2 linked regions of the Aureispira sp. CCB-E genome follow. The protein of the gene in region 1 interacts with the protein of each later gene in a pairwise test. Links are inferred from orthologs where the notes say so. Each region holds a gene or a part of one and is shown on either strand. Other genes may lie near its edges. The genes, in order: gyrA and gyrB.

The links.
Region 2: the proteins of gyrA (region 1) and gyrB interact in binary tests that used the Escherichia coli proteins (3 or more experiments, as listed by UniProt). The link is inferred for Aureispira sp. CCB-E from one-to-one orthologs.

Annotation. Positions count from the first base shown.
Region 1 is NZ_CP133671.1:4,072,489-4,088,871, reverse strand. What follows is about bases 11,519-14,706. They hold gyrA (DNA gyrase subunit A), read right to left. Parts: upstream 14,332-14,706; coding sequence 11,719-14,331; downstream 11,519-11,718. Outside these bases: QP953_RS15850 (hypothetical protein), read right to left, coding at 1-39; QP953_RS15845 (hypothetical protein), read right to left, coding at 26-886; QP953_RS15840 (hypothetical protein), read right to left, coding at 892-1,809; QP953_RS15835 (hypothetical protein), read right to left, coding at 1,869-2,636; QP953_RS15830 (hypothetical protein), read right to left, coding at 2,703-3,248; QP953_RS15825 (hypothetical protein), read right to left, coding at 3,311-3,505; QP953_RS15820 (transglutaminase-like domain-containing protein), read right to left, coding at 3,531-5,480; QP953_RS15815 (hypothetical protein), read right to left, coding at 5,482-6,015; QP953_RS15810 (hypothetical protein), read right to left, coding at 6,083-6,448; QP953_RS15805 (hypothetical protein), read right to left, coding at 6,768-7,322; QP953_RS15800 (protein rep), read right to left, coding at 7,397-8,788; QP953_RS15795 (hypothetical protein), read right to left, coding at 8,798-9,262; QP953_RS15790 (hypothetical protein), read right to left, coding at 9,325-9,642; QP953_RS15785 (lipopolysaccharide assembly protein LapB), read right to left, coding at 9,908-11,215; QP953_RS15775 (hypothetical protein), read left to right, coding at 14,821-15,624; QP953_RS15770 (ChaN family lipoprotein), read left to right, coding at 15,621-16,383. UniProt on the Escherichia coli protein: A type II topoisomerase that negatively supercoils closed circular double-stranded (ds) DNA in an ATP-dependent manner to maintain chromosomes in an underwound state.
Region 2 is NZ_CP133671.1:2,683,306-2,699,381, forward strand. The notes cover bases 2,826-5,706. They hold gyrB (DNA topoisomerase (ATP-hydrolyzing) subunit B), read left to right. Parts: upstream 2,826-3,218; coding sequence 3,219-5,195; downstream 5,196-5,706. Other genes in these bases: QP953_RS10175 (hypothetical protein), read left to right, coding at 2,826-3,068; QP953_RS10185 (bestrophin family ion channel), read left to right, coding at 5,402-5,706. Also shown: QP953_RS10160 (DUF4403 family protein), read left to right, coding at 1-1,083; QP953_RS10165 (glucosaminidase domain-containing protein), read right to left, coding at 1,164-1,715; QP953_RS10170 (hypothetical protein), read right to left, coding at 2,127-2,261; more of QP953_RS10175, read left to right, coding at 2,388-2,825; more of QP953_RS10185, read left to right, coding at 5,707-6,421; QP953_RS10190 (hypothetical protein), read left to right, coding at 6,531-8,000; QP953_RS10195 (nuclear transport factor 2 family protein), read right to left, coding at 8,115-8,495; 23S rRNA (adenine(1618)-N(6))-methyltransferase RlmF, read right to left, coding at 8,628-9,551; QP953_RS10205 (DinB family protein), read left to right, coding at 9,738-10,205; QP953_RS10210 (ATP-grasp domain-containing protein), read right to left, coding at 10,264-10,998; QP953_RS10215 (hypothetical protein), read right to left, coding at 11,276-11,626; QP953_RS10220 (cysteine desulfurase-like protein), read right to left, coding at 11,834-13,063; QP953_RS10225 (class I SAM-dependent rRNA methyltransferase), read right to left, coding at 13,307-14,524; QP953_RS10230 (hypothetical protein), read right to left, coding at 14,617-15,906; QP953_RS10235 (YkgJ family cysteine cluster protein), read right to left, coding at 16,040-16,076. UniProt on the Escherichia coli protein: DNA gyrase negatively supercoils closed circular double-stranded DNA in an ATP-dependent manner to maintain chromosomes in an underwound state.

The sequences.
Region 1 (16,383 bases):
ATCAGACATAACTTGTGTACTAGAATTAGGTATTTCCATTGGCTTGTGCATTTTGTTGTGCCATTGCGGCCGCTTGATTAATAGCTTTTCTATGTTCGTGCAAAACATGAGGGTCTAACTTAGCTAAGACAGCAATTTCAGCAAGTAAGGCTGCATAGTGAGGGTAATTTTTAATATTATTGATAATGGGGTCAAATTGACGATTACTAGAACTAGCCTCTTGCTGTGGTTCTTGTTTTTGTGGTTCAATAGATGGTTCGTTAACAGATGCCACTATTTTAGTAGCAAAGGCAGCAAAAAGCCCCGCAATAGGCTCTTTTAGTTCGTTGAATACTTCTCCTATAAAATTGCTTTTAGCACTCTTTAAGCCTGAAATTTCGTCTTTTAATTCCTTGATTTCGTTTTGGTGCTTTAGATTCGTTTCTAAAGCCGCAAACTTAGCATCAAATTTGGATGCTGTGATTTCTTCCTTTTGTTGGTGTATGGTGTTGATTGCTTCTAAATATTGCCCATTCATGCCAATAACATTGGTTGTTGCTCCTATGCCGTTAATACTAGGATTGGCATTCAAACTAATTTCCTTATTCCAAAAAGGATTGACAATGTGGTGCGTTAAATAACTGTTGTCATTCGTTTCACGCATAAAGCGAACACAAACAAAGCGGACGTGCGTTAGTACCTCTAAACTTTGAATAAGCATTTCTATACTATCATCCAAAGAATCTGTATTCAAGTTATAACCAATACAAGGAGTTGACTTCACAGGCTGCGAACTCATAGAGCGCACTTGAAACATTTTCCAATACACGCAAATTTTCCCGTCTTTGCCTTGGTTATTTCCCAACCAACTAATTAAATTTTCTTTTAAAATAGCGTCAACCTCCATAATGATTAATCCTTTTTGGGTTCATAATAAAACACCTGCAATAAAATTGCTGTGTCCTCTTTTAGTGCGCTTTGATCGCTTATAAAAAACTCACTGCTTTGCCAATCAATAGCCCCTGCTAAAAGTGGCTCTATGGGAAAGAATGCCATTTGCATTAAATTAAAAGGGTACAATTGATTAAGGGGGAATTTCTCTAAAACATTTTCCCTGCCTATTTGGAGTGTAAAAAAAGCACTTCCTTTTAATGCGTCACTAGGTTGCGTTTTACTATCAGGAGTTTGATAGTTATATCCTTGAAAACGAAAGCCAAAAATTACATTATTAACATCAATGCCACTTTTACCATCTTGGGTTAGTGGGAATCTAGTTTTATTAGTGCTTAGGTCAATTTGTATGGTATTGTGTTTGTAAGCATAAACACTTAATCCATTGAGGTAAGTTTGAGTTGGTGGTGGTATTTTATACGTAGCATCGGTTTTATACAAAACAATGATTTCTATATCTTCATTCCCTGTTATCAAACTTCTTGCAGTTTCCCCTGCTACTCGAATGTATGTTTTCCCCCAACTGATCAAATCAACGGATATTGGTTCTATGAAAGGTTGATAATTGACATTGTTGTCCTCTGATCTGTAGAAGTTATTCAAATTAGCATCTGCTAAAATAGTAGTGTCTCCACGTCCTTTTAAGTTTAAATAACAAGCTCTTAAAACGCTTATATCAACTAAAGGACGGTTGTTAATAGATTTTTCTGTTGTAGCTCCGTTGTTGGCTCTAATCATAAATCCCAACACCATAGAACCATCAGGAAGCCCCAACCGTTGTTGGTCAGAAAGTCTATATAGTTCCTTATTTTGCTTTGCTTCTAAAGTAATAATCTTAGTGGCCCAACCAAATACATTTACATTTTCAGAAATATTCATATCATTTTTGTTACAACAGAAAAAGGCATTAAAATAAAAAGGCAGCGTTTAACGATTTTCTACTTTACCCAGTAAAAAGCCGTATTTAAGGCACTCAAAGCAGTAGCCAAATCTTTAACCACAAAACCAACGGTATCAAATACACCATAATTTTCTTCACCATCAGCACCCCCTGCATTATTTGTATCGGCATTGTCAGCAGGTCTAAAATCCCAAGTAATGGTTTTATTACCATCTAACAAAGGAGTATTATACAAAGGTGCATATTTACCGTTTTGATAATATGGTGTAATTGCATCGTCCTGTTGTTGCATCTGTGCCACTTTTAACAAACGTTCTCCGTGCAGCTCGCTAATAATAGTCTTTTTGTTAACAGAAAGCTCCCACGTTCCCCAATAGTAAGACAATAGAGCTTGCCACTCAATTACAGAATTAGCATCTGTTTGATCTATAAAAATAGACTTGTCGGGATAAGTAAGAATTTGATTATTAGTAATAGGACTAGCAGCACCATCTAGAACAATAGGTTTAGCTTTTACAAAACCAAAAGCAACATCAAAAGGCATAAAAGCATCAGAATTATCTAAGAATGTTTCTCCGTTTTGTTGGTTTCTGTTTCCTAATTCAAAAGACAAAGAAGGGTTGCCACTAGTGATCTTTTTAAACTTTCTAATAGTTTTCATTTCCACAGGCAAAGACAAAATATCAACATCATTTTTCCCTGAAGCTTTGTATTCTTTTTGCAACCTTGTCAAAAAATTCATCAATCGTTTGTGCATCAAGTCAGCACGATCATTAAAGCTATTTACATTAATAATATCAGTCATAAACTATAAATTAAAAGTGAATAAGTTTTTGATTAAAAAATTAGATTCTTTGGGTTTAGTCAAAGCTTAGTGATTGATTAATACTTTGCTTTCATTGTCAGTTTTAGCAGCCGCTTCATTTTTAAAGACAACACCCGTTAGTCTAGCATCTGAAATTCTAGGATCTTCCATATTGGTCATTAAATGTAAGCTGCGATCCCTTGGAGTTTTGGCAGGCTGCTCTATTCTTAATGTTGTGTTGGGGTTTCCAATAGTAACCGTACTATTAGGATTGCCAATCCCTAGCACAGGCATCATTTTAGCAATTGCTTCTTTGGCTCCATACACTATTGCACCTTTCCCCATATCTTTTACAAAAGGCATTTTTAAAAAAGCATTCGCAAGGAAACCAGCTCCTGCATACGCCCCTGAACGAACATAAGTATTTTGCAAATGCTTCATGTAGCCCGTTTTGTTAGCTGCATAAGCTTTTATTTTTGCATCGACAGCAGACGTTACAACATAACCAGTAGTAACACCTAAAATTTGTTCAAAATTTATAGCTTTAAATCCTTCCATTTCATAGGAATCTATCCCATAAATGCCATAAATTTCAGTTTCACAATCACACATATAAATAAGAATTTATGATTTTAATAATTAGAAATAAGTTCTATTTTAATGATTGGTTCTTGTTATTTTTTCTTGCCGCAATCGGTTGTATAATAGACTACTTTTCCTTTTGGTTTTCTTGTTATAATGCGAGAATTTCTCCCTGCATTATGCAATCTTTTTTGTTCAGCTTCTGCTGCTTTTTTACTTGAATGTTGCTTATTAAGCTTACATCCTTTTGGCGGTTTGGGCTTGTCGCCCGTTTTGCGTTTAGCCATTGGATAAAAATATTTGATTAAAAAATTATTGTTTTTTCTTTTTACTGTTCACCCACAAAAGCCCAGCCCCAGCAGCAACAGCAACAGGCAACACAGGGAACCCCCCTTTATCATTAGTATTATTGTTATTATTGTTATTACTGTTGCTGTTATTGTTATTTTGATTAGGTGGGTTTACTTGAGGTAACCAATCTAAATTGTCAGGCATGACTGAATTAGTCGGACTTTGAAAATTAGCTGTAGTAGCTGCGAAACTATCTATTTTTGAACTTTCTGTTTTTGCTTTTTCGACAGAAGCCATTGCTGCCCCAACAGCCGCAACAATCCCAACTATTGCGGCAGCGATAGCTGCAACAGTTGCCGTTATAGGTTCTTGTATACTTGGGTTGTATATTTTGGTGAGTTTATTAATTGTTACATTGGGTAATTCTCCATTGTCGAAAAGGCAACAATTTTCAGCCAACATTCTAATATTTTGACTAGAAACACCGCTAAATAAATTACAAGAAGCCAAGAACTGATCCTGAAAAACTTTTTTAGTTAAAACGGTTGCAGGTAAGTCGTTTAATGTCATTCCTGAAACACTTACCAAATCATCTATAAAAGGATAAAAAACAGCAGAAGAAACAGTTCCTCCACTCAAAGTACTTTTCTTATCTGCTCTAAAAATTGAATTTACATAATTAGACATAACAGGCATTTCTAATTTCATAAAATCATAGTAAGCGTTTTTACTGCTTTGATTTGGAAAGCTTATATTATCCCAATGCCCTAAATGTTGGATAGCTTCTTGTATTAAGCCGTCATTAATCAAAGTTCTATGAAGGCTTTCAATATCGTTTGCCACCTGACTAAACTTTGCACGAAACATAGAATTTAATCCATAAAAATAAAACATTCTATATTTTTGACTATCCATTGTTGCAATGGACCCAGAAGAAGGAACAAAGGGAGACAAAGCAGTATTTAGGTTATTACCCACAAAATCATTTGGTAAATTGGCATCATATTGATAATTCCAATCATCCCAAATACATTTTTGTTCAGGAAAGGAACCTATACCACCATTTTTTAATTCATTGATTGCCTTTTGGTAAGACACTCTAAATTTTTGAACATTAACACCCTCATTAATTGCTTTTACATTGCCTTGATTTAAGAACTTATTAATCATTAAAGCAAGCCCTTGCAAACTATTGTCTATTGTTCCAGTTGGCACAACTCCTTTGCTAATTGCTTGTTGAATCATCCCCAAACCTTTTTCTACTAATCCCTTTTCATCGCTCATAGCGTTAAGGATAACAAAACGGCGTTCTAATATCTTTAACGCTGCAATTCCCTCTGATAGTTTATTAAATGCTATGGGGGCTTGCTCAGGTACGTATTCCTTTCTTTGCCTTAATTCCTCTAACCGCTTACAGGCATCTATAGGAGTACTATTCTTATGAATACCATGAATACTTCTAATCGTTGTTCCATTCATATTATCAACATCTTTAACTTTTTTATAATATTCTTCTTTATCGAAATAATCATAAACAGAATCTATAATTATTTTTCGCCCATTGAGGAAAGCAACAGTATATACATGAGTATAATTTACATTGTCATAAGAAGAGTATCGAATAAGGTGTGGTACTCCCAAACAACGCAAAACGGCATTGACAAAAATGGTTTTGGATTTACAATCCCCAACACCCAATGCCCAAAGGGAATAAGGGTCTTTTACATCTTGAACCAAAAAAGGGTTTTCAGAATCTGCTCTGTAAGTAATTTTATTGCGTACAAAATCCCACAAGTGATACAACCCTTCATAAGAAATAGCAAATTGCTTGGAGAACTCCTCAAAGCCTTTTCTAATTTCCATTTGGTCAACTTGTTCAATCACATACATAATATCCTCTGTTGTACCATCACCATAAAACCATGTGATTATTTTTCCACTAGGCTCTGGAATCATTTCTGTACGAATCATACTATAAAAAATCTATTATGTTAATAGGTTGGGCTATTGGAAAGCGTACACCGCCCCTTAAATTATCTCCAAATAAATTTAAGTAGCCATAAATCCAAAGCGTTGTAGTAATAGGAACTTGACCATTAGTAGCCAACAAATAAGCATCTTCTAACGTGTCACTTATATCTACCTCGAATTGAAATTTCAAATGCCCTGTTTCCCCTGAATCTATAGCCTGCATTGCAGTAACAAAAACATTGGACAGCTTTAAACCTGAATTAGGAACTACATTCCCTTTATCATCTAAAAGTCGTTGACCATACCAAACTTCTCCTTCTAAAGAATCCATAGAGATAGTAAAAGGATTATTGTTTGTTAACAAAACAGGAAACTCAACCCCCAACTTATCGCTTCCTCCATTAAGTTTAGACCAATCCAGTTTAATTTTAAGGGGGATGATAGAAATGTTATTAATGAATTGTTGTGCAGCCGCAGAAACGAAACCTTTAAAAACAGCAACAGCACCCAAGAAGGCTAATATATTTTTAAACATAATTTTAGAATTTATAAAGTAAAAAGGGAATTAGGCTCCCAAGCCCAACTCCCAAAAAGCCCCTAAATTAGTCCTCTTTTTCTTCTGCTTCTTCTGTTTCGGTCTTATTGCTTTTTTCCTCGATTAAGCAAGCAAAACCAAACTTATAAGCATTTAAAGCCGTGGCACCAAAAGCAAAAACTTTACCTGAAATTTTATCTTTGTATCCCTCTGGATTGGTTCTATGTTCTTTGCCATAACACAGAGAAATAATAGGCGTTTCTTTGGTTGTATTTCCTAGCTGACATTGAAGGTGAACATCACAGTTAGAACTGCCATATTTCACTAAAGAAATAGAAGCAGATTTTAAATATTTACCATCAGGAATATTCACTTCAAAACGCCCTAATTGGTCGCTTAATTTTACAGGTACAACCAAGCTTAAATTATACATATTTCACTCATTGTTTTTTGATAAAATGCAACGCTTTTTACAAGAAATAAAACGTTTATTTTTTTCTTATAAAAAGGTCGTTTGTTTTCAAATATAATACATTTTAAACGTTGCAATCAAGTTTTTGTTAATATTTTATTAGCTTGACTATCAATAAGTAATAAGCAAAAAAGCGGTTTTTGTGCATTTTTTTAAGACACACAAAAACCAGTTAAGTTATTTTATTATCAATTACTTATTCGTTGCATTTTTTGACCTTTTCTAAAGTATTTATTCCTACATTTTGGGTTACAAAAAAGTGCATTTTTTCTTCTGTGTTCTATGGTCTTTTCGCACCATTTGCATTTTCTTGGCTGCTCTTGGTGCGGTTCTGCTTTCCCATGTTTTCATCTTGATTTTGTTCTTTCATTGTTTCGTTTTTTGTGGTATCATTTCCACCATTCGCAACGCTTCCACGAACCAACAAACAAAGTCTTAATTCTAGCACCATTCCTAACAAAGCTAAAAGCCTAAATGAGTTTGTAAAAATGGCATCATCTGTTGACCAATAGACACCTATTTTTTGGCAAACACCCCATTCATAAGCAAGCAAACCAATACTAGCAGATAAGCCTAAAACAAAACTCCATTTTTTTCCCATTCGTATATCTTCTGCGCTACTCAACATGAGTGCAAATCTTACTCCTTCAACAACAAGTGCCATTGATGCACCAATAACCCAAGCAAAATTGTGATCAAACCTCACAGCATAATTTGTATAATAATATTCTGCTTTAATGATAATTAAAATTGAGAAGGAGAGGAGAGCAAAGCACAAAAGAATAATACTTGCGTGTTTTGAAATTGATTCCATTAATTTTTTAGTATTTTCCATCTTTAATTTTGTTTTGTGGATAGCGGTTAGTACTTGGATCGTCTCCGCTATCCATTTTTATTTAAATAAATTGTCTAACTGAATTGATTGGGAGGGGATTCTATTTCTGTCCTATGATTTTGCCACAAAAGAAGTTGCTTAGAACAATCATTTATAGAGTTATTGTGATACTCTCTTTGTTGCTCAAAGCCACCAACATTGACAAACAAATCAACTAAAAATATATAGTCCTTGTCTTCGAGCGTCATTCCCATAAAGCGGTCAAAATCTTCGACATGATCCGTTATGTCAATAAAATCATAACTCATGCCCGTAAGTGCAACAAAATGCAAAATGTGCTGCCTTACTTTTGTGGTGTAGTTCTTCGTTACAGAGTAATTAAACTTTAGGTGAGCCGTTTTCCCTAAGTAGTATTTATAGTTCTTATCATAATATTTCTCTTCGGTTTCAGGTGCTTCATTATCGTATTTAGAACTTTGCCCAAAGAGCTGCATTCCCTTAAAAAAGCCGTTGGCTGTTATTAGATTTTTACCTTTAGTGTGTACTATCCAATTTGCCAAACGTTCTGCATTTTCAGTATCTTTCAAGCGTTTAGGATTTCCAACCTTAACAGTATATTTAAAAGTCTCAGCAATGATTTTTACAAACTTGGGATTGTCGTTCCCGTGCATCGCATCTTCTAAATCTTCTTTTGAAATTTTGCGTTTATCTATCCTAAAACCTTTAGAATCTCCTGTAATTTCTAGCCATTTTTCTTGAAAATCTTTCTCTATATGCTTAAAACTCCTTTTCATAGGAGGGCAACACATTAATATATGGCTGTGTATGTTGTAGCCATTTTCTGTTAAGGTCAATTCATAACTTTGAGCGTACCCGCTTTCAGGTTCATTTTTAGAATAAGGAAAGTAAAACTCCCATAGTTTGGAACGCCTTAATTTTCTCATGTTCTTTTTAAATTCATCCAAATACACCCCAGTTCTGACTGTTGTTGTGTTGTGTTTTAGAGAAAGTGTGAAGAAATAGAAATACTTCCCTTTGAATAAATGTCTGTTTTCAGGGTCTTGATAGGCATTTATAAAGCGAGTTCTATATTTATTAGCCCTAATTCTTGCACAAATAGCGCAAAGCCTTCTTTTACATTTGTGTGATGTTTTGTGTATGGATGCCGTATTATTCCCTTTGTGGACTTCTACAATAGACATTGTGGAACAACATGATAAACCTTTGCACACTTTTTCTATTGCAGGATCATTTGCTAGGGTAGTAGTTTTGAGAGCGGAAACAATATCTAAGTTTTTAATTCTGTAGTTAACTTTTAAGAACCCGTCTCTATTTGCTTTGCTACCATAATAGTCAGGGGAAAAATGGACTGATGTATCTAACTTATCAAGTGCCGAAAGGTTGCCGCCGTCATTTCTTGACGTGGCAACCTCTTTTTTATTGATATTTCGGCTCTTGTTACACATACATCAAGCCTATAAAATTCCTTCGCTTTCTAAGACTTCATGTAATTGGTCTTTTGCTTTGAACATCGTTCTAGCAGGAGAGATAAATAGAGCTTTAGGCTCTTTTAAAAATCGTCCTTCTTTCGACCAAATAGCTAAATAAGCAGCTATATCTTCCTCTTTACCTCTGGCGGGAAAAAGAGTTAATTGATACCTAATGTCATCTTTTTCAATATAAGTCGGTAAATGGTTAAATATATCATCAAAAAAGGCTCTTATCTTCTTATAAACAGGAGTTCCTTTGTATACCAATTCTAAAGCAGCATCAAAAGCGGCATCTATTGTATCAATTATCTTTACAACTTTGTTTGCGCCTTCTTGGATTGCAATAATTATTTTTTGTTCTTCTCCATCATTGTAAACTTTTGCACCAACAACAGTTGATTTTTTTGGTAGTGTTGCCTGAAATTCAGGGCTTAAAATAGCGTATTCCATCGTTTTTAAATTTTGTGATTAATATTGATTGTCAATTACTTATATGTATTTTTAATTGTTTTTTAAATAATTTTCAAGCTTTTATCTATCTGATATTCATTTACTTTTTTAAAGGTGTATCTAGTATTGCCGTTGGTCGCTGCCAAATCGTATTCAATGATTTTTCTAATAGACATATAAGCGAGACTCAATTTGTTGTCATCATCTTTGCCCAAATGGTATTTTCTATTTCGTTTAGGACTTGTGCCAATCCTTAAAAATTGCTTTGTATAGACAGCCATTTCAGGGCTTACAGCTGCAAGTTTTAAATTTTGAAGTTTCCATTCTTTAGGATTCTCTCCAGGAACCCCAACTAAAAAATCGTAATACTTAACTATCATTGAGCGAGTTTTAATTTGACATACTCTAAAGCGTTTGCTCCTATATTTATGTCAAGAACTGTTGTAGGATATAGATATTTACTTGTTTCCATTTTTTGCCTATAATTTATATTATGTTAAATAGAAGTTTCGTTTATTGCACCCAACATCCCCTTTTTCCTTGTTTTCTAATAAAAAGACTGCCCGCAAGACGAGAAGAGTACAATAAAAAAAGCAAACTTGGAGAGTCCAAATTTGCTTTCAGAAATTGAAAATCTTTTCAATTTTATTTTTTCAATTTTTCAACTTTTGCTTTGTATTTAAGGTAATTAGCTTCATCATCCTTGCGGCTATAAACTTCCTTCAGAGCTATAGCAACACCCAAATCATCGGGGTTAATCTCTTCAGCAGTTTGCAAATGTGCTAAGCCTAAATCCAACAACTCATTATAACGAGCTTGATATTCTTTAAATTTAGGGTCCTTCATATTTGTAATTTCGTTCATTGCTTTTGCGAATGAATTTGAGTAATTTACATGAAGTGCTCCTAAGCTATAAGAAGAGTTAAAATGCTTAGGGTCTATTTCTGCTGCTTTTTTATACCAAGAGACAGCTTTGTCAAAGAAATCTTTCGCCATTTCAGCGTCTCCAGCCTCCAATTTTTCTCTAAAAATGCCATCATAAACGTTCCCAAGCACGAAATGCAGCTCAACATTCTCTTTGTCACCTTCAACTGCTTGCTTCAACTTCCCTTCCAATTCTTGTAGTTTTCCTTCAGACAAAGCGATATTGATTTCAGCAATCAGTAAGCTTTGATTGGTAGGATACTCTTTTCTAGCTTTAGACAAAACTTCTTTAGCTTTCTTGTTATCTCCTGCTTTTTGCCAAGCTCCTGCCAACATGCTGTAAGTAGTAGGAATTAATTTTTCGTCAATTTTTTTACCTTCAAGAAGTGGCAATAACAAAAATTCTGCTTCTTTAGGTTTGCCTAGTTGAATAGCAGACATTCCTCCTAACCTAGCAGCTTCTTTTTCCATATCAATTTTGCTAGCAGTAACTAAGCTTACGGGCTTTTTAGCTAATCCCTTAGCAGTTTTAGGGCGAATTGTTAGAATTCCTGTAAAAGATTCGTAAGCCAATTGATAATCTTCTGCGTTATAAGCATCTGCTCCACCATTGTACAAAGCACGGCACGCCCCTTCAAAACCTGATTGAAAATCTGATTTTCCAGGAATTTTAGAAATATCTTTACCTTTAGTTTTTAGCTTTTCTGCTTCAAGATCCCAAGCTTTTGAAAAAGATTCTAATGCTAGAACACCAGCATTTTTGTTGTCCGCCTTTAATTTGGCGTTAAAAGCAATACGATTATAGATTTTTCCTCTGTATCTCCACACTTTAGGATCACCAGCCGTTGTTTCGTGTGCTGCTGCATAATCAATATCTTCTTTCGCCTTTTTCAACTCCTCTATTTTTGTTGGGTCTGTATCATACATTTCCAAACTCATCGAAGCATTTACCATTGACGTTCTGGGATTCTGAGCATTAATAGTTGTGGCACTTGCTATTGCTAGAAAGCCTAAGAAAAATTTCTTCATTATCATATTTTATTTTTATCTAGAAAATAATTTTTATGGCTCTTTTACTTTTGCCATTATATTCTAATGCAAAAATAGGAAAATACCTTGCCATTTTTTTTTTCAATTCATTTTTTTTAACACTTCCCCCCTATTTTGTTCTTTTACTAAAAAAATAAATTAACTTGTTTAAGCCGACAGTAGTCTATAAGTGTTTAATTATCAATTATATAAACTTAAATTTTGTTAATATTATCTTAAAACACAAACCACATTAACAAATAAAAGAGAAGAGTACCAAAACAACTGTAAAAAACTGCGATTAAAGCTTTTTTAGGTGAAATTACAAAACCAAGTAGACCCGTCGCAAATGCATTCACCTACAAGTAATCAAATTCTATAGATGCGGTAAAATCGCACTTTGGCGTATGTCATCTATCAACAAATAATAGATATTGAAAATAAAAAGCAGCTTGAAAAAATCAAGCTGCCCATAGAATTTATTTTACATCGGTATTGCAAAATTAAACTTCTTCCGAGTTGTCATTTTCTGAAGAGTCACTTGCATTCTCATCTGTAGAATTTTCGTTTAACTCTGTTCCTTCTTCATTTTCCTCATCTTCTTGCTCCAATTGCCCATCTATAATCAATCCTACATCAGCGATTGCATCCTTTCTTAAGTCAATTAATTTGACCCCTTGAGTTGCTCTACCAGTAGTTGGAACATTCTTCACAGCCAAGCGAATAGTAATTCCTGATTTATTGATAATTACCATATCGTCGTTATCGGTGGTTGCTTTTATGGCAATCAAGTTACCTGTTTTAGCAGTAACATTAATTGTTTTAACACCTTTTCCTCCTCGAGTCTGTGGGCGATACTCGTCTAAAACCGTACGTTTGCCAATACCATTCTCAGAAACTACCAAGATTGTTTTTTCACCATCTTCAGCTACGCAAACCATCCCAACTACAACATTATCCTTGAATGTACCTAATTTAATACCTTTCACCCCCGTAGCTGTACGCCCCATTTCTCGAACGTCTTGCTCGTGGAATCGAATCGCTTTACCTTCTCGAGTTGCTAGAATAATGTGATTGGTACCATCAGTCAATTTAACCTCAATCAATTCATCATCTTCACGGATCGTCAAAGCATTTACACCATTGGTTCTAGGTCTAGAATAAGCCGTAACGTCCGTTTTTTTAACAATACCTTTCTTCGTTGCAAAGATAAGATTATGAGATTTTAAGAACTCTTCATCTTTCAAATCTTTGATAGGGATGTACGCCTTAATTTTATCATTTGGCTGCAGCTGAAGCAAATTCTGAATTGCTCTACCTTTAGATGCTTTTGCCCCTTTAGGAATTTCAAAGACTCTTAACCAGTGACATCGTCCTTGTGAGGTAAATAACAATAAATAATTATGCGTATCTGTTACAAAGATATGCTCTATAAAATCTTTATCCCTTGTCTTGGCAGCGTTAGCGCCAACTCCACCTCGGCTTTGAGTTCTATATTCAGTTACAGGAGTGCGCTTAATATATCCTAAATGAGAAATTGTTACTACAACTTGCTCATTCTCGATCATATCCTCTATAGAAATTTCGCCTTCGGCATAAGTAATATCCGTGCGGCGAGCATCTCCATATTTATCATTGATTTCCGTCAGTTCTTCTCTGATAATATCATATCGGCGAGGCTCTCTCTCTATAATATCTGTTAAGTCGGCAATTTGAACAATTAATTCGTCAAATTCACCAACCAATTTATCTCTCTCTAGACCTGTTAAACGTTGTAAACGCATATCCAAAATCGCCTTAGCTTGTTCTTCCGAGAGTTTATTCCCTTTTAAAGGATGTTGTCCCAAGAAACTATCCAAAGCATCACCTTTAGGCGTGAAATCGAAAGCCATCAATCCCTCTTTAGCTTCGTCTGCATTCTTAGATGCTCGAATCAAGCTAATAATTTCATCTAAACGATCCAATGCTGCCAAAAGCCCTTGTAAAATATGCGCTCTTTTTTCTGCTTTCTCTTTATCAAATTTAGCACGTCTAAGAATTACTTCTAAGCGAAACTTGACAAATTCTCTAATGATGTCCTTCAAGTTTAGCAATTCTGGGCGACCATCTACCAAACAAATATTATTAACACCATAAGAAGTTTGCAAAGGACTATATTTAAACAACTTACTTAAGACTACATTTGGACTAACATCACGTTTAAGCTCAATAACGATGCGCATTCCTTTTCGATCCGATTCGTCCCTCAGATCAGAAATTCCTTCTATCTTTTTCGAGTTGACCAATTCAGCAATTTTGATGATCAAATTAGCTTTGTTAACTTGAAATGGAATTTCGGTAACAATAATCCGTTCCTTTCCAGTTTTGGTTATCTCTATTTCTGTTTTTGCACGAACGACTACACGACCACGACCAGTTGCCAAGGCTTGATGTACCCCATCAGTACCATAAATTGTCCCTCCTGTAGGGAAATCAGGTCCCTTTACATGTTCAATCAATTCTTCAATAGTAATATCTTGATTATCAACATAAGCAAGGATACCATTAACAACTTCTGTCAGATTATGGGGCAACATATTAGTAGCCATCCCCACGGCAATCCCAGAGGCACCATTGACCAATAGGTTAGGAATCTTAGTTGGTAATACAGTAGGCTCCTTGATCGTATCATCAAAGTTATCTTGAAAATCTACGGTATTTTTACCTAAGTCAGCGAGTAAATCATTACTAATTCGCTCTAGTTTTGCTTCCGTATAACGCATAGCAGCAGGGCTATCACCATCAATAGAACCAAAGTTCCCCTGCCCATTAACTAAAGGATAACGCAAAGACCATGGTTGCGCCATTCTTACCATTGTATCATAAACTGACGAGTCCCCATGTGGGTGGTATTTACCCAAGACCTCCCCGACGATACGAGCTGATTTTTTATGTCCTTTAGAATAGGTTAAGCCTAGTTGAGACATTCCATACAGCACCCTGCGATGAACAGGCTTTAAACCATCTCTAACATCAGGCAATGCTCTAGAAACAATCACCGACATTGAATAATCAATGTATGCGGATTTCATTTCCTCTTCAATATTAATTGGTATTATTTTTTGGGTTGAATCCATACTTTTTTTTGTTTATTTTTTTTGGTACCCCATTCACGATGGGTCTAATTGAAATCAACCTTGCAAAGGTACAAAAACGAGTAGTATTTTCCTAATAAAAAAAAGAAATAAATAACACCTAAAAACTTGAAAAACATCTATTTATATATTTTTTAATAACAAACATGTAAAACTTGTTCTTTCGCTTCATTTTTATGCTTTTTTAGCTCGTCAAAAGCCCCAACAGTGAGCAATTCGCAGATGAAGCAAAATAAACGTTTAAACCATTTATATATCACCTCAAAAACAAGAATTAGGAGCTCCCTTGAGTTTACAAAAATAGAAGAATTCGAATCCTGCAACTTTATAAACTAGACCGTTCTATGCAATATTATTTTTAATTAAATATTAATACCACAAAAAAGGAACCTAGAATTTAACAAAAATCCCTATCTTTCTATAAGCCCCTTTGGCAAGCCTTACCAAGGCTACTCATCTTAATTTGGCACTATGATGTATCTTATTATACTTATCCTATCGCTCAATTCTACAATAGCAACAGCCCAGTTAGATGGAATTGACAACGGCAAAACATTTCAAGCTAAATTTGATCTGCGAGTACGAGGAGGGATATCAATTCCTCTAGGCAAATATCGTCTACTAACCAATATTAGTGATGATCGCTCCGCAGCAGACATCGGAGGACACGTAGAATTGTTAGGTAGTTTTACACCAATGCCATCTTCTCCATGGAGAATCGGCTTAACATTCGGGTACATGCACCACAGCTTTCAGTCTGAAGCATCCCGATTGCATTTTTCTCTTTTCAAGTTGGAAGGAAGTCCTTGGAATTCTCTTTACAGCTTGATTGGCATTCATTTTTCCAGTAAAAAAAAGCTCTATTATAGTATAGGAGCAAGTGCAGGGATACTAGGATATTCTGGAGGAAATATTACTAGTGCAGATATAATACTAGATACATTAGAGGTATTGACTTGGTCTTACGGAATAGATCCCGTGGGGGCTGTGCAAGCGAGTTTCTCTGTCGGTTATCATTTTACACCTAAATTTAGTATGTTTGCTAATGCTGCTATTTTATATGCCGCAGGTTTAAGAAAAGGGGACTTACTGGAAGAACGATTTGCCTTAAACGGTCAAAACATGGTGCAGCAACCTGTTTTGGAACAAAAGAGTTCCGTTGCCCAAAACCAAACTACCATTTTTACATTGAATATTGGAATTGGTTGTCGGTACAAATTTTATGAAGCCCCCGAAGAATTTAATTACAAATTTAATCTAGAAGAAAATCAATGATCACAATTACTCGAATTTTATGTTTACTCTTAGCTTTGTCAACAACTACTTTTGCACAACCTAAGGCGTACAATCTATTTAATAATAAAGGAAAAGAAGTTGCTTATTCTAAAATGATAAAAGACTTAGAACAAGCTGATATTGTTTTTTTCGGAGAGCTGCACAACAATCCTATTTGTCACTGGTTACAATTAGAAGTTACCAGAGATTTATATGCAAAAGAAATTCAAAACCTTGTCTTGGGGGCTGAGATGTTTGAAACAGATAACCAACTACTCCTAAACGAGTACATAGAAAATTTCATTTCTGAAAAAAGCTTTGAAAAAGAAGCGCGACTATGGTCCAATTACCAAACAGATTACAAGGGGCTCGTTTCCTTTGCCAAAGAGAACAGTTTAAGCTTTATTGCTACAAACGTTCCTAGACGTTATGCATCTGCTGTGTTCAGAAATGGCTTGGAACATCTAGAAAAATTGCCTGAATACTCCAAAGTTTTTATTGCTCCCTTACCCATAAAAGAAGACTATGACTTGTCTTGTTACAAAAGCATGTTAGAAATGAACATGCATGGAATGACTGAGAACCCCAAATATTACCCACAAGCGCAGATGATTAAGGACGCAACTATGGCGCATTTCATTTATGGCAATTGGAGTGAGGGGGAGTTGTTTTTACATTTTAATGGTAACTTTCATTCTGATAACAAAGAAGGTATCGTCTGGTACTTACGCCAATTAAAACCAGATTTAAAAATTGTTG
Region 2 (16,076 bases), 1.4 Mb from region 1 along the record:
CGATTAAACGGCGATTTGAATTGCCCAATGCAAGTGCGTGTGGTATTAAATGGCAAAATTGAATTGACTAAAGAGGCAAGTATTAACATCCTCTTGAATGACGATGATGCAAAAATAAAATTTCAAAAGGTTTGTTCCTCTAAGGCAATTCAAAACATAGATTTTCCTGAGTTGTTACGTCCCATTGTAGAACCAGTGAAAAGGCGGATTAGCAAGACAATTAATAAAATTATCACACAGCAACTACAACGCCTATTAAATCATGATCAAACAGGGAGCTATTTGAGTTTTAAAGAAAAAATTGACGCTGCTGCTTGGCAACTGGGCAAACCCTATGAACTTACGCAAGGCATTTGGTTGGTGCCCAAAGTAGAACAAGTATTTGTATCGCCTGTATATGGTGTAGGATTGGGCGTAGAAAATCGCCTGGAATTCTGCATTGGGGTAAAAGCAAAACCTGTTGTCACTTTGGCAGAAAAAGCCCCTAATGTAATGATTCCTAAGGAAGTAAATTTTGCTGTAAATCGTTATCCTTCAGGGACTGTGGTTTGTGTGAATGGAAGTGTGCCTTTGACGTATGCTGCTAAAGAAGCACAAATATTTTTAAAAAACTATGTCGATCAGAATTATGCGCAACATGGCTATACGATTGGAAACGTTTCAATTTATCCTAATGGCAATAGAGCGGCTATTGCCATAGAGGTTTTGAAAGCTAAAAACAACCAATTGAAAGCGACTCTTTATCTTTCTGGTGTTCCAAAGTATGATACCTCCACACAAGAAGTGTATTTAAGTGATTTAAAATTCACAACCCAATCTAAAAATATACTACTTCAAGTAGGAGAGTGGTTGATGCACCCTAAAATTATGAAACACCTCAAAGAAAACCTTCGGTTTGGTATTTCAAGTGAATTAAAAAGGTTGCAAAAAGAATTAAATTACTTTCAGATAGAGGAACATATGGGAACCTTAACAGGTCGTTTCCCTACTTTGGATGTGCAAGAAATTTTTATTAGCGAGCATTACTTTGAAGTGTATTTACAAGCAGAAGGAGCTTTAGATTTTAAGATTAAATGGCAATAGGTTGGGAGTAAAAAAACGTTGGTTTTTGTCAAGAAAAATACAAAAACCAACGTTGGGAAGAGTGGCATCAATAAACTCCATTAAGCCATAGGATATTCCAATTCTTCCAAATGTAAAAAATCAATCATGACGGCCAATTTTTTACTGTATTTATCTCTATGATTAAAACCGCAATCTTGTAAGCCTTTGATAAAACTAGGCAAGTCGTCAATTGCAATTTCTTTTAAGGGAGCATAACGCTCCATGTTGAACATATTGATATAGTAATCAAAACATTCGTCTAGAGATGAAAAATCTCTGTAACCTGCTTTCCCATTTTTATAAATGCGTATGCCCAAGTGATTGTTCTTTTTTTGTGCATAAGCACTACGACCATAACCTGTTTCTAAACAAGCAATAGCAATAGTTATAGGAGCTGGAATCGATTGCTCTTTTTGAGCCTTGATGGCATAAGGATAAATTTTCTCAACATATTCCCTAGCATGATCAATTGTAATGACAGAGAAATCAGGAATAAATTCCTCGATAGGCTCTGGTGCTAAATTTTCTTCTACTCCAGAAGCAGGGATAGCTTCTGTGTGTTGTGTGTGTGTTGCCACACAAATCGCCAATGCTGCAAATAGATGCTTCATAACGGAAAAAGTACGGTAACATTACCCAAAAGGTTTCTGAAAAGAAAAAATGTTTATGTACTTGATTTACCTTAGTATGTTTCTTTGTTCCGAGCTTGTAAAGCATTGATTTGAAATCAAATTCAATTGCTTTAAGGTAAATATAGTTGTATTTTTAGTTAACAAAACTACAAGCTTTGTCTGTAAAAGACCGTTTTTACTTTTAGCAATAATTATGCCTTTTGTGTAAGTTGTTGATTTGTAGTTGTTTGTGTTTGTTTTGTGTCTTCCTTGTAACAAAAGAATAGAAGTTATTGATTTGTTAAGAAAACCTTATTTTATAAGGTAAAAGAAAGAGAATCGAAATTTTTATTTGTTTGGGAAAAATCTATTTTTTGACAAATGGATGGTTCTATTCTGACAGATTGGGTTCTAATTTGGAACAAAAGTCTCAAAATGAGTTTTTTTATCTCCATCTGACAGGCATTGGATAGGCAACGTATAATCATCAATAGTACCACTTGCTAAGGCACTTGTTTTGATCGTTATCGTGCTAAAAAGAAGCATTACCTTGTGTCAATACTGTGTGGTAAAATAAAAAAATCTACAACCACATGATGCGATCCATAGTAGGAGCCCCGCTAAGTATGATTGTTGGTAAGTTTCTTATGGAAAAATAATCCGTTTTTTATTATGAAAATGAGAATATATAGCTGTTTAAGTTTGTTTGTGACAGTTCTTTTTTTTGGAAATTCGTGTCAAACTAAGAGAGAGGGTAAAGTTTATAGAGTAGAAGAACGATTAGTAAGAGATACTGTTTATTTGTCAATGCCAAGGAGAGACTGGCAAAAAGATTTTGGTTTGAGTCACAATCCTAATGAAGATACAATTTTGGGAAATCCAGCGAGTATGTATCTAAATAATGTTCATTGTTCAGGATTAGCAAAGGCTTTTTATTATGGGCAATACAAACCAACCGATGACTTTATAACACCCGAGGTATTAAATTTAGCCTTGACAGAACAAGATAGTTTGAGACCATTTTATCTTTGGTGTTTGAGTAAAACAATTCTTATATCTGATGGTGCACTTGGAGAATATATAGGCTCTCCTGCCAGAGCATTTATAGAGCAGTATCCCAAAGCATTTTTTGAACTGATGGATAAGGAAAACTCGCCCCAATTGTATAACAAATGGGTTAGTGGTATTCGTTATAGCGGTCTGCTTGATTTCTACTATACAGATAAACGCTTTTCCCGTTCGGAAATTCAGCAAATACTAAAAAAAGAGATGCTAAAAAATTGCGTGTCGTGTTCTGCTCAAATAAAGCAAAGAATTAGTCGTTTGACGAAGGATATAGTGGCGGTAGAGTAGCTTGTTGAGGAGACGAATAAACTCAAATTTTTTTAATTTGTTCTTCTTTGAGTTGTCCTTGTTTTTGGGGGATAAAAAAAGCAAAATAAGCCTTATTTTTGTGCTGAAAAATATTATCTAATTTAGGGATTTTTTTGTATCTTTGTAGTTATGGAAAACGATAAATTAAATGAAGAGGAAACAGCTCAAAATAATAGTCAATATGGGGCAAACAATATTACTGCCCTTGAAGGATTAGAAGCTGTACGCTTGCGTCCCGGAATGTATATAGGGAGCACCGATGAAAAAGGGTTGCATCACCTTGTTTACGAGGTTTTGGACAACTCAATTGATGAGCATTTAGCAGGTCACTGTAGCCACATTCAAGTTATTATCAATGATGACAATTCTATAACTGTCAAAGATAATGGTCGTGGTATCCCAACAGGTATGCACCAAAAGCTCCAAAAATCAGCCTTGGAGGTCGTTATGACTGTACTTCATGCTGGAGGTAAGTTTGACAAACAAACTTATCAGGTTTCTGGTGGTTTGCATGGGGTAGGTGTCTCCTGTGTTAATGCCTTGTCTATAATGCTTCGTGCAGAAGTGCATAGAGAAAACAAAATTTTTACACAAACGTATTCTAGAGGAGTACCTCAATCGCCTGTAGATATTATTGGTGATACCGATATTACAGGAACTATCATTACATTTAAGCCCGATTCAGAAATCTTTTCGGAATTGGAGTATAGTTATGAAACACTGGCCAAACGATTGCGAGAATTGGCTTACTTGAACAAAGGCTTGCATTTGACCCTTCAAGATTTGCGTACACCAGACGAAAAAGGAGAATTTCCTACTGAGACCTTCTTTTCGGAAGGTGGTTTGTTGGAATTTGTGCAACATATAGACAAGCAAAGCGGTCGTGAAGTATTGGTCGATGTTCCCGTTCATGTTCGAGGAGAACAGGATAACGTACAAGTAGAGGTAGCGTTTCAATACAATCGTTCTTACCGTGAAACATTGCGTTCTTATGTCAATAATATTAATACGATAGAAGGTGGAACACACGTCAATGGGTTTCGTCGTGCCGTTTCTCATGTATTAAAGAAATATGGAGAGGCAAAAGAACTTTTCTCTAAGGCAAAAGTAAAAATATCTAGCGAAGATTTTAGAGAAGGTCTAACGGCTGTTGTTGCTGTAAAAGTTCCTGAACCACAATTTAAAGGTCAAACAAAAGGTGAATTAGGAAACTCTGAAGTAACCTCAATTGTTTCGGCTTGTGTACGTAATGCGTTGGAAATTTTCTTAGAAGAAAATCCGAATGCTGCCAAAATGTTGATGGATAAAGTTATTCTAGCAGCAAAAGCTCGTAGTGCCGCAAGCAAAGCACGCGAAATGGTGCAGCGCAAAAATGTTTTGACAGGCTCTGGGCTTCCTGGTAAGTTGGCTGATTGTTCCTCTAAAGATCCTGAAAGATCGGAAATATACTTAGTAGAGGGAGACTCGGCGGGAGGTACTGCCAAACAAGGTCGTGATCGTGAATTTCAAGCCATTTTGCCTTTGAGAGGTAAAATTCTAAATGTAGAAAAGGCATTGGAATATAAAATCTATGAGAACGAAGAGATCAAAAATATGTTTACAGCACTTGGCGTTCGTATCGAAGAAAAAGATGGTGAGCGTGTGTTGAACATTGAAAAATTACGTTATCACAAGATTATTATTATGTGTGATGCGGACGTAGATGGAAGTCATATCGTTACCTTAATTTTAACGTTCTTCTTCCGTTATATGCGTCCATTAATCGAAAAAGGGTATATTTATATTGCAGCACCACCATTGTATCAGGTTAAAAAAGGAAAACGTTCTATCTATTGTTGGAACGATGCGGATCGTGATCAAGCAGTTGTTTCTTTGGGAGGTGATAATTCGAGTGTAAATATTCAACGTTATAAAGGTCTTGGAGAAATGAACGCAGAGCAGTTGTGGGAAACAACCATGGATCCTGTTTCTCGTACATTGCGCCAAGCTACTATTGAGGATTTTGAATCTGCTGATGCTGTATTCTCTATGCTCATGGGAGATGAGGTTCCGCCTCGCCGGGCATTTATTGAAGCCAATGCCAAATATGCTAATGTGAATGTTTAAAAAATATCAGAAGCTGCTTGTATCAATTCAAGCAGCTTTTTTTTTATATTGAATTAAGAATAGTGATTACCTATGGTGCTACTTCGTGGATCGTTGATTCATCGTTTGTTGCTACTACGTGCTGCTTCGTGAGATCGCCAGTTTAGTTATCAATGCTGTTAACTATTGTTAGAAAGAAATCGACTAATTTATAAAACAATCCAATTATGCACGCAGGAAGACAATATTCCCTTTTACATACCTTGTTTTGGACTAGTAAATACATTCTTATTTTTGCAATTTGGTCTACTATTGTAGTGCTTCTTTATTCTACTTTAGAAATAAAATGGATTGGAATACCTTGGCTACCGATAGCTTTAGTTGGAACAGCAATTGCTTTTTATTTAGGGTTTAAAAATAATTCGGCATATGATCGCTTGTGGGAAGCTCGAAAAATATGGGGCGGAATTGTTAACTCTAGTCGAACATTAGGAGTCATGGCACGTGATTTTGTAACCAATGAATATGCCAATGAACGCCTCTCTCAAACCGAATTACAAAAAATACACCGTCGCTTAATCTACCGACATATTGCTTGGTTGTATGCCTTGACGTTTCAATTAAGAGAGCCCAAGCCTTGGGAGCACAACAATAAAAAATCAGCCCAAAATAGAATGTCTTTTGATACGGATCCTAAGCCAGAACGGTACGATTATCTCAAACAATTTATTAGTACAGAAGATTTTGCCTACATCAGTTCCAAGACAAACCGAGCTGTTCAATTGTTGAGTTTGCAATCTAAAGATTTAAAAGAGTTGAAATCCAAAGGGTTGATTGATAATTTTAGGCACATGGAAATGAAAGGATTAATTGAAAAACTCTATGCTTTACAAGGAAAGTGCGAGCGAATTAAAAATTATCCTTTCCCTCGCCAATACGCTTCTGTGAATGTCTTTTTTGTTTGGTTGTTTAGTTTCTTGTTGCCCTTTGCAATGGTTCATGAATTTAGCCAAACAGGTGGTTGTTTTATTTGGTTGACTGTTCCTTTGTGTGTCGTTGTTTCGTGGGTTTTTCATACGATGGAGGTTATTGGTGACTTTAGCGAAAATCCATTCGAGGGCTTGTTTAATGACGTACCAATGACTTCTTTATCTAGAACGATTGAAATAGATTTGAGAGAAATGCTAGATGAAACGGATCTTCCTGTACCTATTAAGCCTGTGACTAAGTTTAAAATTTTGTTGTAACCTTACTCTAGATCGTTAGTCCCTGTGGTTGTGAGTTCGCATAGCTCGATTCGCTATTACTACATGGTTTCAATGGAGTTTGTCTAGAGCCTTTTTAATAGTTATAATCATGAATGGAATAGCCAAGGTAGGCGATGTATATGCTTTATGGAATGAAGTGTTGCAATTATGGACGTTAATACAAGTGATACAAGAGAATGAAAAGGGCAATATAGCTCTTTTAGATTTAGAAAATACCTTTGATGAAATCCCGACGGCTACCAATTTGGTTGATTTGAAACCTTTGATAATTAATCATCATAATTGGAAAGGAGAATATAGTTGTCGATATATTGGCACCAAAAGAGTACCCAAGCGGATTATATACATCGGCAATAATACTCCTATTTTAGATTTAGAGATTAGAAGTTATTCCATAGGTTGGCCCAAAAATGTATTACAAGTGATACTACAACATCAGTGGAATCAGTTGCCTAAATCGCTGCGAGTTGCTTATAAAACGGCGAAAGCATCTAAGGAGACTGTGGAGGTAGGAGGACGCTCAAGACGTATTGATTCAACAACAATTTATATAGAACCAGAAGATGAAATACTTCTTACCGAGCTTCAAAAAATGCCTGCATTGACAGATATTTATTATAGGGGGACAAGCAATGAGTTAATTCCTTTGGTAGAAAAAAATCCGTTAATATCTACCTTAGAATGGAAAGAACATCGACAAAAAGTAGTGGACATTAGTAGAACAAATATTAGGAAATTAGAATTGGATGTTACGTTTCTCGAAGAGCTTATATTGAATGCATCTATTCGTTCGGTGTCTTTTATAGGAGATTTAGAGCAATTAAACAAGTTGAAAATTCATCATCCTTTGGGGGGAAAGTTTTTAGAAGTGGATATGTATCTTCTTAAGTCAAATATTGAACTGCCAAATTTGAATTTGCCCAATCTAGAAGAAATACGTTTGGTGGTCAATCAAATAGACATTAAACAGTTGGTAAGTTTTTATCCTAATCTTCGGACTATAGCTATTTGGGGAAATCCTGGAATCATTCACCACTTCAATTATTTTGGAAAATTTAAGCACCTAGAACATCTACAACTAAATGATTTGTTTGGTTTTGGTAAGCAAGATTTTCCTGCTCCAGAAATGCTGCCTCATCTAGAGTTTTTATGGTTGACTAGTATTCCTAAAGAGGCGGGAACGTATGCAAAAAAGCATTTTAAAGAAGTTTCTTCTTTGAGTGTAACCAAATTACGTAATGAAAAATGGTTGGCAGAAAATTTAAACAACCCTTTTCGAAGTTGGGATGGTAGAGAAGGCATCTCTACTGCCAATGCCAAGAAAGCATTCAAAGCTTTTAAGGTACTTAATTCTGGTATTGAAAAACAGTCGGACAAAGAAACTATAGTAGTGTTGTTTTCCAACTTTATTGATGTTTTTAATAAGATGGATACTCAAGGAGTGATAGATACGATGGCTCGAGAGGAAATTTATGAGGTTTATATGGAGTTGGCTAAAAAGTCATCTATCAATGAACAAGAGCTATTTGAAATTTTTGAAAAAAATAGGGATTTTTAAAATAATCAATAGTTCGTTGAAACCACGAAGTAGCAGCGCACCCAGCTTGCTGGCTCATGACCGCAGGGAGTAACTAAGCTAACTACTAAATAATAGAACTCTAAGACATTTCTTTTAAAACATAGTGTTGTTGTTGGCAGATGTTGGGGGAACCTGCTGAATAGCATCCCAGTGTTCAATAATTTTTCCTTGTTCGTCAAACCTAAAAAAGTCCATTGTTACGTATTCTTTGTTTGCATCTGACCAAACTTGATGAGTATGCAAGGCTACCAAGTCTCCTTCTGCAATAGCTCGAACAAACTCAATAGATTTGCGAGGATAATTTTTTGCTAAATCTTCGAAATAGGCAATAAACGCTTCTTTGCCATCTCCAACGGAAGGGTTATGTTGAATATATTGTGCTCCAACATATAGCTCGGTAGCTTTTTGGGGATTACCCTCATAGGCCATTTTATAAAATTCAATGGCATTTTTTTTATTATCTTGTCTGCTCATATTTTCAATTTATTTTTATAATGCTCTCAACACATTTATAACTAAAGAGGTTCAAAAAAACATTATTTAAGTAGGACTTTTAGGTCTCTGTCTTAAGCTTGTTACAAAAAAGAAGATCATTAAATACACCAATTAATCCATTGTTTGGGGTATAAACGACCAAACTAGAAGACGACTTTTTTTATTGCCTTGCCCCATGGAAATCGTATTGGTATATGCTACACCTACTTTTTTTAATAGTTTATAGGTAGGCTTAAGATGCGCTTCTTTAGAAACTAAGGTTGTAAACCAACGCACAGAACTGGCAACGCTTTTGCTTTGTGTTATCATTTGCTTTAGAAATTGCAATTCTCCTCCTTTGCACCACAATTCGTGCTGTTGACCACCAAAATTCAAAGTTGGTTCTATCACATTTTTTTTGCCTAAGTTCTTCAGTTTTCTGAGGGCTTCCATTTTGGCTTCTTCCGCAGAGGCATGAAAAGGTGGGTTACAAATAGATAGGGTAAAGTTATCTTTGGCTGTGATAATGCCTTTAAAAATGTGTTCGCTATGCTCTTGCCAACGAAGTTCTATGTTAGATCGTAGTGTCTTATTATTGAGAACAATAGCATGTGCATTTTGGAGAGAAGCTTTATTGATATCTACTCCAACAAAAGACCAAGCGTATTCTTTTACTCCAATAATTGGATAAATACAGTTGGCACCAACTCCAATATCCAATACACGAATTTTTTTTCCTTTGGGGATAAGACCATCATTTTCCTTGGCTAATAGATCGGCAATATGGTGTATATAATCGGCACGACCAGGAATAGGAGGGCAAAGGTAGTGGTCTGGGATATCCCAGTTTTGTATGGCATAGTAATAACTCAGCAAGGTTTTATTAAGCATTTTTACCGCAATGGGATCAAAAAAATCAATGGATTGTTGCCCTTGTTTGTTTTTAATGATAAATGCTTGCAATTTGGGATTGTGTTTTAATAATTCATTAAAATCATATTGCCCTTTGTGCTTGTTGCGAGGATGTAAACCTGATTTATGTTTTTGATTAGCCATTGATTTAATTGTAATGCTTTAAAGGTAAAGGGTGGAATAGCTGGTCGTTACTAGTTGTAGTTTTTTAGATCGATAATGTAGGTTGTAAAAAAACTAAAAAATAAGCGGACTATTAATAACTAAGGTATAATTTATTTAAATTATTAATTGATGTAAAAAAGTTACATTTGTAAAAAAAATAAAACAATGACGAATACAGAATTCATACTTCTTAACTTAAAAGAAATTCGGAGACGAAGCATTAAACTATGGGAAGGACTTCCAAGAGAACGTTATTTTTGGAAGCCAGATAAAGAAGCCATGACAGCCATCGAAATGATTCGACATGTTTTGGGAGCAGATCATGGGTGGAATATTATTATTAACCAAGGAGATATGTCGAGTTATATTTCTCCTTGGGAAAATCGACCGTTTGTAAGTTTGCAGGATGAACTTGAATTTGCAAAACCGTATCGCCAGCAATTTTTAGAAAGTATTCGCCAATTTTCAGCAGATGATTTAGCCAACAAAGAAATTACGCATCCAGGTAATGGTAAAGTAAGATTATTAGGAGATTATTTGCTTCGGATTGGCTACCATGAATCTGTCCATGCTGGACAATTTATTTCTTATTTAAGAATGATGCAAGTTGAGAGACCATTTATTTGGGATTAGTAGGAATGAATATTATTCAGTGCTTGAAAGGAGAGTTTACAGCCACTTAGAATACGATTTAAAAATTACAATAATCCTCAACAGAATTTAATTGAGCCCATCGAGCAGACAGTAGTTTGGCATAATCAATATAAAATAGACCATAAGAACCTAAGCTAAAACCGTCGTTTGCCTCAATTAAAATTGTTTCTCCTTGTTTGGTCACTCCTACATCAAAAGCATAGCCATTAGGTGCATTTTCATATGCTTTAGGAATTGCTTCTACAACGTTATAATCAAAATGCTTCCGCCAGTTGCCCTTATAAGGTCGAACTCCGACAATTTTATTATAACGAACAAAGCATCGCCATTCGGTTTCAATTTCTAAAGCACCCGATACCCAAACAGGCACATCAAACGTCCTGTCTCCACAGCCAATTAAATCATTGGTTCCATGAACTACACGCCCAGTAAATTTTTTAGCAAAACCTTTGGGTTTTACAAATTGTCCCCACTCCGAAGGGGTAGAAGCGATGGTATTAATCGTAGATTCTTTGAGAGGACGTTTTAAGAAATGACGCAAAGAAGGGGGATAATCTAATGGTTCAGGAGGAACAATCCCATGACGCTCCAAAGCTTGGTAAACAACCCCAATGCCTGCTACTACTATTGCTTCTTGCTCTAAATTCTCAATTTCTTTTATAGATTCAAAATGAACAATTTCAAATCCCATTCTGCGAAACCCTTCACAGGCAATGTAACAGTTGATATTTAAAGGTTGATTGGTATCTCGATGTTGAATATACGCTTTCATAGTGGTCGTTGTTAAGAGAATACACTGCTCATTAAAAGCTATTGTTTTAACGTAGTACTTAGCTGCACTGCTACTTCGTGGTAGCTCCCAGCGGTCGTGAGAGCGCAAGCTTAGTTTTTTAGCTTTTTTGTAAAAAACTAAAAAAGCATCTTTGCATCAGTTTGATTACCAGTTCTTTAAGGAATCAAGTAGCGAAAATGTATTCTATTGATAATCAAACTGATGCGATTTTCCCACGAATTAATGTAACGAGCAGCGCAATTTTTTTCAAAAAGTATTAAGATTTAAACTCTGAAATAACTTCAATTTTGCCAACAATATTAGCATTCAAGTCATCCATCAACTCAGCAGGAATCCACAACTCGTTGTGTTGATGGGCGCCTACATTTTGGATTTCAAATTGCTGCAAAAATGAATTCTTAACCTCAAAACGAGTCACATACCCAATACCATATTGTTTTACGTTCCAATCTTTTGTAATCTGAGTAGCGTAAGCTTCATTCATAACTGGATAGAAGAACGGCTGTTCTGGTTTTCGAGGAGGAAAACCACGGTGGTCAAGCTCTTGAATCAAGAATAGTTCTTTGTCATTGACAGGACGATACAAGGTTGTAGTTAGTTTTTTCATGTGTTGGTTAGTTTTGAAATTAAAATAAATAGTAGTTAACGGTGTTGTTATCATCTGATGAGTGAAACATCAATAGAGCAACACCGCTAACTATTGCTAAAAAGGAATCTACTTTTAATAGCTGTTAATACAATAAGTTAATAGAAAGAGTTCCACATCGACTTTTTTTTGTCAAAAATTGTATGGTACAAGTTGTGATAACTTATTCTAAAAAATGTCATCCAAAACAGCTATTAAGCGCTCCAATTCTTCAAAGGTATTGTAATGAGCCATGCTAACACGAACCACACCTCCTTGACGATCTAAATCTAAGGCTTTGGTAATGCCATTTGCATAAAAGTTGCCTGTTTTGATACCAATATTGTTTGCTGCGACTTTGGCATCAATTTCAGGACTATTTATTCCTTCTACCACAAAGGCAATGGTACAAACACGAACATCTTTATCAGCTGTTGTTTCTCCTATGATACGTACCTTATCTTTGGTCGCCAAAAAGTTTAGTAGATGTTGAGCTAATGCTTCTTCGTGAGCATCAAACAAATCATAGGCGAATTGCATTTGAGTTCTAATCGGTTCGTTCGCATTCATGCCGTGGTGTTGTGCAACTGCTTGCAAGTATTCAGAAATTCCATTCAAGGCGTAAGTTAACTCATAATTAGGACCGCCAGGTTGAAATTTGTACGGCAAATCATCGTTGGGTACAATTGAGTGATTGATGCCTGGAAGTCGCAACAAATGTTCTTCTTTGCCATACAAAACACCAATATGAGGACCAAAAACTTTGTAAATGCTATAAACATAAAAGTCAGCATCTATATCTTGTACATCTGGCAAGCGATGTGGGGCATAAGCAACACCGTCTACAAAAGCAAGTGCTCCTTGACGGTGGATATACGCATTGATTTCTTTGGCGGGATGAATCGTTCCAAAAATATTGGAAACATGACAGTAGGCAACTAATTTTGTTTTTGCTGACATTAGTTGTTTTAAATCTTCCAATTCTAATTGAAAGGTTTCTGTATTAAACTCCCAAGTTTTGATAACAATACCCTGCTCTGCAAGACTTTGCCAAGGGCTAATATTGGCTTGATGGTCTGCATTGGTAATAATAATTTCGTCTCCTGCTTGTAATGTTTTGCCAATGACAATAGAAAACAAACGAATGAGAGCAGTCGAAGAACTTCCTATGACTGCTTCGTGAGGAAATTTAGCGTTTAAGGTTTGTGCAATCTGAGCCGTACCACTGTTTACCCGTTCTCTGGCTTGAGTAGAGATGCTATAAGTTCCTCCAAGTTGGACATCTGAGGTCATATAATACGCTGTAATTTTATCCATGACCCTTTTTAGAGTTTGGGAACCACCAGCATTATCAAAAAAAACATAATCTTCTCTTAAAGAGGGATATTCGTTGCGAATAAAATCTAAGTCAAGTTTCATTATAATTGAGTGTTAAGAAATGCATAGAATAGATATTTAGCAATAAATTGTTCTTTATTTTTGGGTAGTAGTTAGCTTAGTTACTCCCTGCGGTCATGAACCAGCAAGTTTTTTAGCTCGCTACGCTCGTGAGATCGCAAGCTTAGTTACCAAAAAGATAAAAAAGTACATTTATTTAACCGCAAGATTTTGGTCGTATAATAAAACATGTGAAATATACTTGTTAAATGACGTTTCCACAAACTATTGCAAAAGATAATAACCACATTTTAGGTAAGCCCCTTCAGGAAAAGAAATGGGATGGTCCAAATCATGGTAGGTCTTTTCTTGAATTTTGAAGCGTTTCCCACTAGCTTTTAGGCTCTTTTCAACGGCATCAAAGAAATCAATAGCTTTGATTCTTGCGGTACAAGAAGCCAATACCAATAGACCGCCTTTGGGAACCAATTGACTGCCTAATGTTGCTAGGCGTTTATAACTGTTGATGGCACCAGCAACCTCCGATTCTTTTTTGGCAAAAGAAGGAGGATCAATGACTACAATATCATATTTTTGACCTTGTTGAATCAAATCTTCAAGCCCTTTGAAGGCATCCACGGCTAGAGTGGTGTGTTGACCAGAATGAGGATTTAAAGCCGCATTTTGTTGGGCGACAGTCAATGCTTGGGCACTAATGTCAATACTGACTACTTGGGTGGCGCCTTTGGCTAGTGCATGCACTGAAAAACCTCCAGCATAAGCAAAGACATCAAGCACAGATTTCCCTTTTGATAAGTTTCCAACTTTTAAACGATTGTGTCGATGATCTAAAAAATAGCCTGTTTTGTGACCATGAATTACATTGGCAGAAAAGTTAACACCATGCTCTTTAAATACAACGACCTCATTTTCTAAATCGCCATAGACAACTTGACCATCTTCCAAACCAAAATTATTGGGATTTTGTTGCAACAAACGACTCATACGAAGTACCATTGTTGTACAATTACTGATTTCTAGTAAGATCGGTAGAATATCATTCAAATAGGGAAACCAAATTGATGCATAAAGTTTGACGACAATAACATGTTTATAAACATCAGCAATCAAACTGGGTAAACCATCATTTTCGCCATAAATCAAACGATAACTATTGGTATCTGTAGCCAAGAGTGGTGCCCGTTTTTCATAAGCGGCTTTGATTTTGGCTTCAAACCATGCCGCATTAATGGTAGCAGCTTGATGCGTTTGTAAAACTTTAATACGTATGGGAGAATCAGGGTCGTAGAGACCGCAAGCTAAGAACTTATTCTTTTTATTATCATAAATAATAGCTAGATCACCCGCATTGCCAGTAGTACTTAATTTAGTGATTCCTCCTTCAAATACCCAAGGATGCCCTTTTTTTACCATTCGTTCGGCGGCAGGTTTGAGTTTAATAGCAAGACGTTTGATCTCAAATTTTGGAAATGTTATTATCATGAAATATTGGTCTACGTACAAGACGATATTAATACAAGAAATGCTCTTATCGCTCCAAAGGTAAGGAAGTAAATTGATTAACGTAGCACCAGTTACTTAACTTTTTTTAAGGCATCCTTGATCGCTTGATACGAAGAAGAAGAAAATTGTAATTGTTCGATAACTCCATCAGAAGAATTGGCTTTGGTCGAAGCCAAAACGGGTTGTTTGTCTTTTTCTCCAAAAGCAATAATTTGAATGGCTTCATTCTTGGGCAAGTCAGAAAAGCTGACTTGATTGCCTTCTCGTTTTCCTGTAAGAATAATTTTTGATTTTTGAAGCATCAATTTTACTTCTGCTAAAAACGTAGGTTCTACTTTTACAACTAAGTTAACAGGATCTGGACTATCTATTGCTTTGGCCGCAGCAATCCAACCCAACTTACTAATATTAAAAATATGATATTTAAATTCTAACTGATCTATGTGACTAATTTTTTGTGCCTGTAGTTTAGGATATTTTTTCCCTAGAATATTGATGTAGTGGATGTCTTTTTTGTAATGTGGTTCTGCCTGATGGACATGAAAAATATATTGACCACTAACAACAGTAGGCTGTCCATTGACTAAAAATGGTTTGCAAATAGGGTAGTTTTTCATTACCTTTAAAATTCTCTTTTGGAAATTGGTATTGACTTTTTCTTCAAAAGCAACATTTTCTATTTTTCCTAATTTATTGATGGTATAGTCTAGGTGCAAATGCTGTTCGTTGTCCCAAAGTTCTTGTTCTTCTTTTTCTTTACGAATGGTGAGGTTTTTGTCTTCCCAAAGTTCAATAGAGCTGCCATCAGCAAATTGAGCTTCCTTATACTGACCTGTTTTTAGGCGATGGTTAAACAGACGGGGCTGATCAAATTTTATAGGTGTCCAAGCTTGTGGGTGACCACTCCACAAACCAATTTCAGGAGTGTTTTTATCTTTCTTAAAATGTATTCTCAAGTCGTGTTTAGGGGAAATGGATAGGGTGTTAATACCTTGTTTGGCTTCTAAGTAAATAACTTTGCTAGCAGCTAAAAGGTGGTGATCCAAACTTGCATTAGAAATACTTTGTGCTAGAGCAGCAGAAGGAGAGTGGTATTCTTTTAGATACAAGTCTACCATGGTATTACTACCTCTGGCAATAAACGCTTTGGCTGGCACATAAATAAAAAAATCATTTGCTCCAAAAACTAGGGTGTCTCGACTGTTGTCAATTGTAAATTTAGTTGGTTCTATGTCAATAGAAGCATAGGCAAACGGCTTTAATCCACGATTGCTATCTGGGTCAAGTTTTGGGGGCTTATGATCCCCACAAGAGAGGACCAAAAGACTTGCAGCTAAGATGATGAAAAATGTATGTTGCATAAGACAAGATATTATAATAATTAGAGTAGTAAGGATACCTAATGCAAATAGGATGCTAGAAATTTTTTGAAACAATTACTGGTTGTAAAAAGAAGCAAAATTACTAGAATTTGGTCGATTAATCAAGCCAATTTTAAACGGGAACATTTTTCTTTAATTGTTCCAAAATA